4 regions of the Kitasatospora sp. NPDC087861 genome follow, and region 4 is predicted to be linked to each of the others. Evidence: riboswitches for the same ligand, from Rfam matches in the RefSeq annotation. Region 4 holds a riboswitch; each other region holds the start of a gene.
What was found. Region 4 has a riboswitch for thiamine pyrophosphate ahead of thiC (phosphomethylpyrimidine synthase ThiC). Riboswitches for the same ligand answer to the same signal wherever they lie in the genome.
Positions count from the first base shown of each region.

Region 1: another riboswitch for thiamine pyrophosphate. It lies ahead of thiO (glycine oxidase ThiO); the one in region 4 lies ahead of thiC (phosphomethylpyrimidine synthase ThiC).
Region 2: another riboswitch for thiamine pyrophosphate. It lies ahead of ACIOJE_RS11400 (cytosine permease); the one in region 4 lies ahead of thiC (phosphomethylpyrimidine synthase ThiC).
Region 3: another riboswitch for thiamine pyrophosphate. It lies ahead of ACIOJE_RS22235 (cold-shock protein); the one in region 4 lies ahead of thiC (phosphomethylpyrimidine synthase ThiC).

Region 1 is NZ_JBIUUS010000014.1:146,948-149,140, forward strand. It holds gene ACIOJE_RS21090 (FAD-dependent oxidoreductase) at 1-1,074, opposite strand, end outside; TPP riboswitch at 1,159-1,271, shown strand; gene thiO (glycine oxidase ThiO) at 1,275-2,193, shown strand, end outside.
Region 2 is NZ_JBIUUS010000006.1:98,143-100,335, forward strand. It holds gene ACIOJE_RS11395 (trypsin-like peptidase domain-containing protein) at 1-476, opposite strand, end outside; TPP riboswitch at 724-871, shown strand; gene ACIOJE_RS11400 (cytosine permease) at 864-2,193, shown strand, end outside.
Region 3 is NZ_JBIUUS010000015.1:194,504-196,696, reverse strand. It holds gene ACIOJE_RS22245 (SPFH domain-containing protein) at 1-161, opposite strand, end outside; gene ACIOJE_RS22240 (hypothetical protein) at 158-505, opposite strand; TPP riboswitch at 734-856, shown strand; gene ACIOJE_RS22235 (cold-shock protein) at 1,062-1,265, shown strand; partial or broken gene ACIOJE_RS22230 (amino acid permease) at 1,498-1,629, shown strand; gene ACIOJE_RS22225 (nucleoside deaminase) at 1,729-2,193, opposite strand, start outside.
Region 4 is NZ_JBIUUS010000016.1:15,646-17,838, reverse strand. It holds gene thiC (phosphomethylpyrimidine synthase ThiC) at 1-985, opposite strand, end outside; TPP riboswitch at 980-1,114, opposite strand; gene ACIOJE_RS22410 (DUF5326 family protein) at 1,268-1,468, opposite strand; gene tenA (thiaminase II) at 1,841-2,193, opposite strand, start outside.

The DNA.
Region 1 (2,193 bases), on a different contig from region 4:
CACCCCGTCGCGCAGCCAGAGCACCGTCCAGGAGGCGTCCTGCGGGCCGCCGCGCCACAGCAGTTCGTCGCCCTCGGCGTGCCGCCCGGCGTACTGGACCATCCGCCCGAACTGCTCCGACCAGAAGTACGGCACCGGGTCGTACGGCGGCGCGTCCGCGCCGAGCACGGCGGCGGCCGCGGCCTCGCCGGACTGCAGCGCGTGGTCCCAGTGCTGGACGGCCAGCCGGGCCCCGGCGCGGGCGGACGGGTAGCTGACGCAGTCGCCGGCCGCGAAGACGCCGGGCAGGCCCGTCCGCAGCCGCTCGTCCACCAGGACCGCGCCGGTCTCGTCCAGTTCGACGCCGGAGCCGGCCAGCCAGCCCGTCGCGGGCCGGGCGCCGACGCCGACCACCACCTCGTCGGCGGGCAGGTGCGAGCCGTCCGCCAGCAGCACCGCGCCGGGCTCGACGGCGGCCACGCCGACCCCGCAGCGCAGGTCGACGCCGGCCTCGGCGTACCAGGCGGCCATCGCCGAGCCGACCTCGGTCGGCAGCGCGCCGGGGACGGGCGCGGGGCCCGCCTCGACCACGGTCACCTCGCAGCCCGCGGCGCGCGCCGCGGTGGACACCTCGGCGCCGATCCAGCCCGCGCCGACCAGTACCAGCCGCCGACCGGGCCGCAGCAGGGCGCGCAGCGCCAGCGCGTCGTCCAGGGTGTGCAGCAGGTGCGCGCGCTCGGCGCCGGGCAGGGCGCGCGGGGTGGCGCCGGTGGCGATCACCAGCGCGCCGTACGGGAGGTCGCCGTCGTCGGTGTGCAGCACGCCGGGGGTGAGGCCGGTGGCGCGGCGGCCGGTGAGCACCTCGATGCCGAGGTGCGGGTAGTCGATGTCCAGGGTGGTGGCGTCGGCCTTGCCGAGCAGCACGTCCTTGGACAGCGGCGGCCGGTCGTACGGCGCGTGCGGCTCCTCGCCGACCAGCGTGATCCGCCCCGGCCAGCCACCCTGCCGCAGCTTCAGGGCGCACTGCGCCCCGGCCAGCCCGGCCCCGACGACGACCACCCGATCCGTTCCGCTCAGCTCTGCCACGCCCGTCACTGTACTCAGCGGCCCCGGGCGCCCCACCGGCCCGTCCACCCTTCGTACGGGCCTTCGGCCGGGCCGACCCCGGCGTTATGGTGGGGACACCATCACGGGAGCCCGGCGTACCGGGCTGAGAGGCGGGCTGGCACGGCCCGCGACCGTCCGAACCTGATCCGGGTCATACCGGCGAAGGGAGAAGAGCAGCTTTGTCACGCTTGCCCGAAAGCACCCGTGCCGACGTGCTGGTGATCGGCGGGGGCATCATCGGCCTCGCCGTCGCCTGGCGCGCCGCGCAGCTCGGACTGAAGAGGATCCTGGTGGTCGACCCCTCCCCCGGCGGCGGGGCGGCCGGGGTCGCGGCCGGGATGCTCGCCCCGGTCACCGAGCTGCAGTACGGCGAGGAGCCGCTGCTGCGCCTCGGGATGGCCTCCAACCGGCGGTACGGGGACTTCGCCGCCGAGCTCACCGAGGCGAGCGGCGGCCTGGACACCGGGTACCGCCGGTGCGGCACGATCGCGGTCGCGCTGGACTCCGACGACCGCGAGGAACTGCGCGAACTGCACGCCTTCCACCAGCGGCTCGGCCTGGACTCGGCCTGGCTGACCGGCCGGGAGGCCCGCAAGCTGGAGCCGATGCTCGCCCCCGGCGTGCGTGGCGGCCTGCACGCCGCGGACGACCACCAGGTGGATCCCCGCCGCCTGCTGACCGCCCTGCTGGCCGCCTGCGAACGCGCCGGGGTCGTGATCCACCGCGCCGAGGCCGTCGGGCTGCTGGTCGAGAACGGCCGCGCGGTCGGCGCCCGCCTCGGCCCGCAGGAGACCCTGACCGCCGAGCAGGTGGTGCTCGCGGCCGGCCCGCACAGCCACCGGTTGCCCGGGCTGCCCGAGGGCGTGCTGCCGGCGATCCGCCCGGTGAAGGGACAGATCCTGCGGCTGCGGATCCCCGAGGCGTACCGGCCGTTCCTGTCCCGCAACGTCCGCGCGGTGGTGCGCGGCCGACACCTGTACCTGGTGCCCCGGGAGAACGGCGAGCTGGTGATCGGCGCGACCACCGAGGAACAGGGCTACGACACCACGGTCACCGCCGGCGGGGTGTACGAACTGCTGCGCGACGCCCACGAGTTGGTCCCGGGCA
Region 2 (2,193 bases), on a different contig from region 4:
GGCGCCACGGGCGCGGCCGGCGGGGCGGGCGGCAGGGCTGGCGGCGGCGCGTCGATGTAGCCGGTGGCGGGGTCGACGGGGACGGCGGGTGCCTCGGCGGGGGTGGCCTGCGGGACCGCCTCCGGCGCGGGGACCTTGCCGAAGGCCACGGTGGGCCGGTGCCCGCCCTGGGCCGGAACAGCCTCAGCCGGTACGCCCTCAGCCGGTACGTCGCCGGCCGGCGCCGCCTCGGGCTCGGGGACCCGGCTGAACGCCATGGTCGGCTGGTGCCCGCCGTCCGCCGACGCCGCCTCGGCCTCGGCCGGGGCGGGCGCCTGCGACGGGGCCGCTCCCGGCTCGGGAACCCTGCCGAAGGCCATCGTCGGCTGGTGCCCGCCCGAGGCGGAGCCGTCGGAAGCGGGAACAGCCGCCGCCTGGCCGCCCGAGGGCTGCTCCCCCTGCGGCCCGGTGGGCCCAACCTCGCGCTCGGTGCTCACGGACGACCTCCATAGCTGACAGAACCAAGGACCATAGTTTTTCGCACTGTCGATTCGATTGCCGTAAGGACCCCTCTGAAGAACTCATAAGAATCCTTAGCCGGCACCGACAGTCAACGCCGACGACCAGCGCCGACGGCCGACACCGACGGCCGGAGACTCCCCCACCTCCGTCGGACGTCCCGCGATGCGGACCGCACACCCCGTGGCCTTGGCGTTCAACCCCGTGCCGGTTAGCCTGGCGCTCTAACTGACACGCGGGAGCTTGGACCTTCCAGGCTGAGAGTGCGCTGGTCGACCGTACGCCACGGGATCGTGGGCGGACCGTCGAGGGGGCGCAGACCGCCGGAACCTGTCCGGGTAATGCCGGCGTAGGGAGTATCGGCCATGCCGCCTGCTTCGCCATCCTCTTCTTCGGACGCGTCCGCGTCCAAGGGTTTCCCCGATCCGTCCACGGGCGCCCCCGCCGGAGCGGCGACCGCCGTCCTGGACCGCCCGGAGCGTACCGAGGCACCGCTCGTGCTGGACACCGAGCCGCCGCGCACGCTGCGCTTCCGGGACCACTTCGCGCTCTGGATGAACCTGGGCGTCAGCCTGATCGGCTTCTCCACCGCCGCCACCGTGCTCGGCGCCAAGGGCAGCGAGCTGTCGCTGGCCGCCGCGGTGACCGCGATCGTGGCCGGCACCGTGGTCGGCACCGCGATGCTCGGCGTGGCCGCGCTGATCGGGGCCCGCACCGGCGCGCCCGCGATGGCGAACCTGCGCGGGCTGTTCGGCACCCGGCTGTCGTACGTCCCGACGGTGCTGAACATCGTCCAGTGCGTCGGCTGGGGCGTGTTCGAGCTGCTGACGATCGCGGCGGGCGCGCAGACCGTCGCCCACACGGACGGCTACCGCTGGCTGTTCGTGGTCCTGGCGGGCGCGCTGACCACCGCACTGACCATCTGGCCGCTGGGCTCGATCGCGGTGCTGCGCCGCTTCGTGGCCGGTGCCGTCGCCGTCGCGATGGTGTACTTCACCGTCCAGCTGGGCCGCCAGGGGGTGCCCGACCCGGGCGCCGGCAACTGGCACGGCTTCCTGGGCGCCACCGACGCGATGATCGCGGTGTCGATCTCCTTCGTCCCGCTCGCCGCCGACTACACCCGGCACTCGCGCACCCCGCGCTCGGCGTTCTGGGGCAGCTTCTCCGGCTACACGATCGCCCAGGTCTGGTGCTACGTGCTCGGCCTGATGGCCCTGCTGCAGTCCGACGGCGACCCGAACCGGATCTTCGACTCCTTCCTCGGCGTCTGGGCCGGCTGGCTGTTCCTGCTGGTGCTGGTGCTGCGCGAGACCGACCAGTCCTTCGCCAACGTGTACTCGACGGCGATGTCGGTGCAGAACCTGCTGCCGAAGGTGGACCGCCGGGTGCTGACCGGCGGGATCGGGCTGCTGATCACCGTGCTGGCGCTGCAGATCGACAAGTTCACCGACACCTACACCAACTTCCTCGGCCTGATCGGCTCGGTCTTCGTGCCGCTGCTGGCGGTGCTGGCGGTGGACTACTTCTTCGGCGCCGGCCGGCACGGCTGGAACCTCTCCGCCGACGCGCCGTCGCGCCCGCTGATGGTGCTGCCGTGGGTGCTGGGCTTCGCGGTCTACCAGTTCATCGCGCCGACCCCGGTGGCCGGCTGGTGGACGGACTTCTGGACCTCCGTCCAGCACGCCCTGCACTTCA
Region 3 (2,193 bases), on a different contig from region 4:
ATGTCCTTCAGCTCGACCACCAGGACGAAGACGCCCCAGCGCTGGGTGAGGCCGTCGAGGATCTCCTTGATCCGCGAGTTGAGGGTCTCGGTGTCGGTTATCGGCGTCCCGGGAGGGCGGCCGCAGGGCCTGCCATCGTTCGGGACGAGGCGAAGGTTCACGCTCCGTGCGTGGCGGGGGGAAGTCGGGTGCGGGCGATCCTGGTGAGCTCCTCGGCGGTGACCAGGCCGACCAGCCGGCTGTCGTCCAGCACGAGGATCGGCGGCTCGGCGGTCGCGCGGTCCAGGACTTCGACGAGGTCGTCCGTGGGTGCGGTCACGGGGTGTCGGGGCGCGTGTTGCGCCTGCGCGGTGTTCAGCTGGGCGTGGTAGGTCAACAGGCCGGTGCTGACGACGGCGGCAGGGAGGCCGACGACCATGATGGCGAGCAGGATGTGGGAAAGCCACCACTGGACGCGATCGGAGGTCCGGCGTACCGGATTGCCGCAGCCTGAGTGTGTGCGCATGCTCTCCGCCTCCTCGTCGTGCTCGGGAAGTCGGCCGGGGTGCTTTCATCCTCGGTCGTGCGGAGTCGTCCTGGCGTGGTCCGATGGGCCCACACCGCCGCCGATGATGGGCCCTGATCAGGTCGGCCCTGGTGTCGGGCAGGGACGGGAGTGACGGGAGTATGGTGGGTAGTGGCCTGCAGGGCGAGCGAGGGAGTTCGACCGGATGGGCCTCGGGTGATGGGCGGAGGCTCCGCGCGAGGCTGTTTGTCGACGGTCGGGCTGAGAGGCCGGAAGGTCTGTGGGACCGGAAGGCGACCTCCAACACCTGATCCGGACAATGCCGGCGAAGGGAGCCCACCTTGCAGGTTTTTGTCCGCTGCGTGTCCTTCTCGGTTTCGCTGGCCGTGTGAATCCCTGCGGAGTAACGTTCTTATCAAGCAGTCGTGGTTCCGAAGTTCTCGCCCGCGGTGACATGCCGTGGGCGCTCTTGCTGTTCAGCGCCTCTCCGGACCAGGGCGATCACCTCCGGGCCCGCACTTGTGGGACCGATCAGTTTCCCTTGAAGGAGAAACGCATGGCTACCGGAACTGTGAAGTGGTTCAACGCCGAGAAGGGCTTCGGCTTCATCGAGCAGGATGGCGGCGGGGCCGACGTGTTCGCCCACTACTCGAACATCGACGCCCAGGGCTTCCGTGAACTCCAGGAGGGTCAGAAGGTGACCTTCGATGTCGTGCAGGGTCAGAAGGGCCCGCAGGCGGAGCACATCCGCCCCGCCTGACCTTCAGTGAACGAGCGGGCGCCCTGCACGGATCCACGTGCGGGGCGCTTTGCCGTCTGCTCCGGCACGAGAGCTGTCCGCTTCCTGGACGGTGCCCGGACATGCGAAAGACCCGCTTTCGGACCAGGAGCCGGTGCCTGAGGTGTCCTCAGGAGCACCGGGCGGTGTCGGCTCCTTCGACCGCGTAGATGGCCAGCCGCCTTGTCACGCAGTCCAGTACGCGAGCGAGTTCGTGGCCTTGATCCTCGGCGTCTCCCGGACGACGCTCGCGATGGCCCGCGACCGCCACCTGCCGCACGCGCCGGCGGCCATTCACCCCCGGTTCCAGGTGCCGCACCGGGCCGTCCTGGCGGTCGGCGCCGTCGCCTACGCGGTGCGCCGGGGCACCTTCGCATAGTCGCGATGCCCGCACCGTCTGCCCGTCCGCGCCGTGAACGCCCAGACCACAGGCCGTCGTACGGTTTCAGCCGGTGATTTCCCAGTACCCCGCGTGCACGGCGGCTGCCTCGTCGTACAGGTGCGGGCCCGACACCTCGACGGTGCCGCCGCCGGCCGCGAAGACCTGGCGGCACGGCAGGTCGAGCAGCGGCTCGTCCGGGTCCGCGCCCGCGAGGTCGTTCAGTTCGGTGGCGGCGAGGGCGTAGACGACCCGCCGGATGCCGCTCCAGTAGATCGCCCCGGCGCACATCGCGCACGGCTCGGTGCTGGTGTACAGGGTGGCTCCGGCGAGTTGGGCCGGGGCCAGGGTGCGCGAGGCCAGTCGTACCAGATTGATCTCCGCGTGGCCGGTGACGTCGTGGTCCGTCAGCACGGTGTTCTCGGCCGTGAGCAGGACGCTGCCGTCCGGGCCGGTCAGCAGCGCGCCGAAGGGGTGGTTGCCGTGCTCGCGCGCGCCGGCCGCGAGCCCGATGGCCTCGAGCAGGTGGGT
Region 4 (2,193 bases):
GGCACCAGGCGGCCATGATCGAGCCGCCGCGCGAGACGATGCCGGTCTTGCGGCGGGCGGTCAGCGGGACGTACCGCAGCAGGACGCCGGCGTGGACGGTCATGTAGTCGACGCCCTGCTCGCACTGCTCGACGATGGTGTCCCGGTACACCTCCCAGCTCAGCTCCTCGGCCTTGCCGTCGACCTTCTCCAGGGCCTGGTAGAGCGGCACGGTGCCGATCGGCACGGGGGAGTTGCGCAGGATCCACTCGCGGGTGGTGTGGATGTTGCGGCCGGTGGAGAGGTCCATGACGGTGTCGGCGCCCCAGCGGGTGGCCCAGGTCATCTTCTCCACCTCCTCCTCGATCGAGGAGGTGACGGCGGAGTTGCCGATGTTGGCGTTGATCTTCACCAGGAAGTTGGTGCCGATGACGGCCGGCTCCACCTCGGGGTGGTTCACGTTGACCGGGATGACGGCCCGCCCGCGGGCCACCTCGGCCCGCACGTACTCGGGGGCGAGGCCCTCCCGCAGCGCCACGAACTCCATCTCGGGGGTGACCACGCCCCGCCTGGCGTAGGCGAGTTGGGTGACGGCGACACCACCGCGGCCGCGCAGCGGACGGCGCGGGCGGCCGGGGAACACCGCGTCCAGGTTGCGCAGGTTTCCGCCGCGCGGCGAGGTGTGCTTGATCCCGTCGTCCTCGGGGCGCGCCTCGCGGCCGTCGTACTCCTCGACGTCGCCGCGCTGGCGGATCCAGGCGTCGCGCAGGGCGGGCAGGCCGCGCCGCACGTCGGGCGCGTAGGCCTGGTCGGTGTACGGGCCGGAGGTGTCGTACAGCGGGACGGTCCGGCCGTTGGTGAGCTGCACCTCGCGGTACGGGACCCGCAGGTCGGGCCGGGACCCCTCGCGGTAGGCCTTGCGCCAGGCCGGGGTCGGGTAGCCGGTGCCCGCGCTGGTGACGGCGCTGTTCCGGGCAGACTGCGGCTGTGCTTCGAACGCGGTCATCTGACCTCTACTCCCTACGCCGGCATTACCCGGTCAGGTTCCTGCGGTCGACGCAGCCGTCGGTCCGTCCGTCGACGTCCCGGTCAGCGCCCTCTCAGCCCGGTGCTCCGAGCTCCCGCGTCCACAGGCGGTGTTGCCTGCACACGACGCCCAACACGGTAGCGAGCCGATCGCCGCAGGTCCAGAGGGGGTCCACGGAGGGGATCCGGCAGCCGGTGGCAGCACGCCGAAACGCCCGAGGCCCGGCACCCCGTCGCGGGGTGCCGGGCCTCGGGCGTTCCCTCAGCCCTTGGCGGCCTTCTTCACCAGGACCACCACGGCGGCCGCGATACCGACGACCACCAGCACCTTGATCACTATGCTCAGCAGCGCGCCGACGACGCCGAAGACGAATCCCACGATGTTCCAGAGCAGCACCAGGACCAGCACCGGGATGACGATGTTGCGCACCCAGGCGGGCAGCGACTTCCAGAGCTCAGCCATGTCTGTTCCTTCTCTCCCCGTGGGGTCGGCTGCCGTCCGGTGCCGCATCCCGCTTGCTTCGGTACTTCGATCGTACGGTGGCGCCAGTGCCGTAACGAGGCCCGACGGCCCGGAGAGAACCCCTAGATCACCCCGACCCGGGCCCCGGGGAAAGACCCCGCCCGGACCTCCGGGAAGGCCCCCGGGAAATCCCCGGAGCGACCTGCGACCCGGGCCGGCCCCACGCGTCCACGAGATACCGGACTCTCCGGAACTACCCCTGCACCACGGCTACTTGGGGGATCCAGGCACGCACAACCGCTCCGCCACCACCACCGTCACCGACCCTGACCGCCCTTGCCCCTGCCCCGGGCCCACCCGGCCATGAGCTGGTCAGACCGGCCAGCGCTCCCCGCGCCAGGCCGCGTCCCAGAACATCCACTCGTAGCGCGAGGTGGTCGTGAAGTGCTCGACGACCCGGCGCCGCTCGGCCGGGGAGATCTCCTCGCCGAGCCGGTCGGTGAGTGCCAGCACCCGGCGGACGACGGACTGGAAGGCCTCGTCGCCGTAGGTGGCGATCCACTTGGCGTACAGCGGGTCGGGGGAGCCCTGGGCGAGCAGCGCCTCGCCGACCCGGGCGTAGATCCAGTAGCAGGGCAGCACCGCGCCGACGGCCTCGGCGAAGGAGCCGCCGTAGACGGTGGCCAGCAGGTAACTGGTGTAGGCGCGGGTGGTGGGCAGCACCG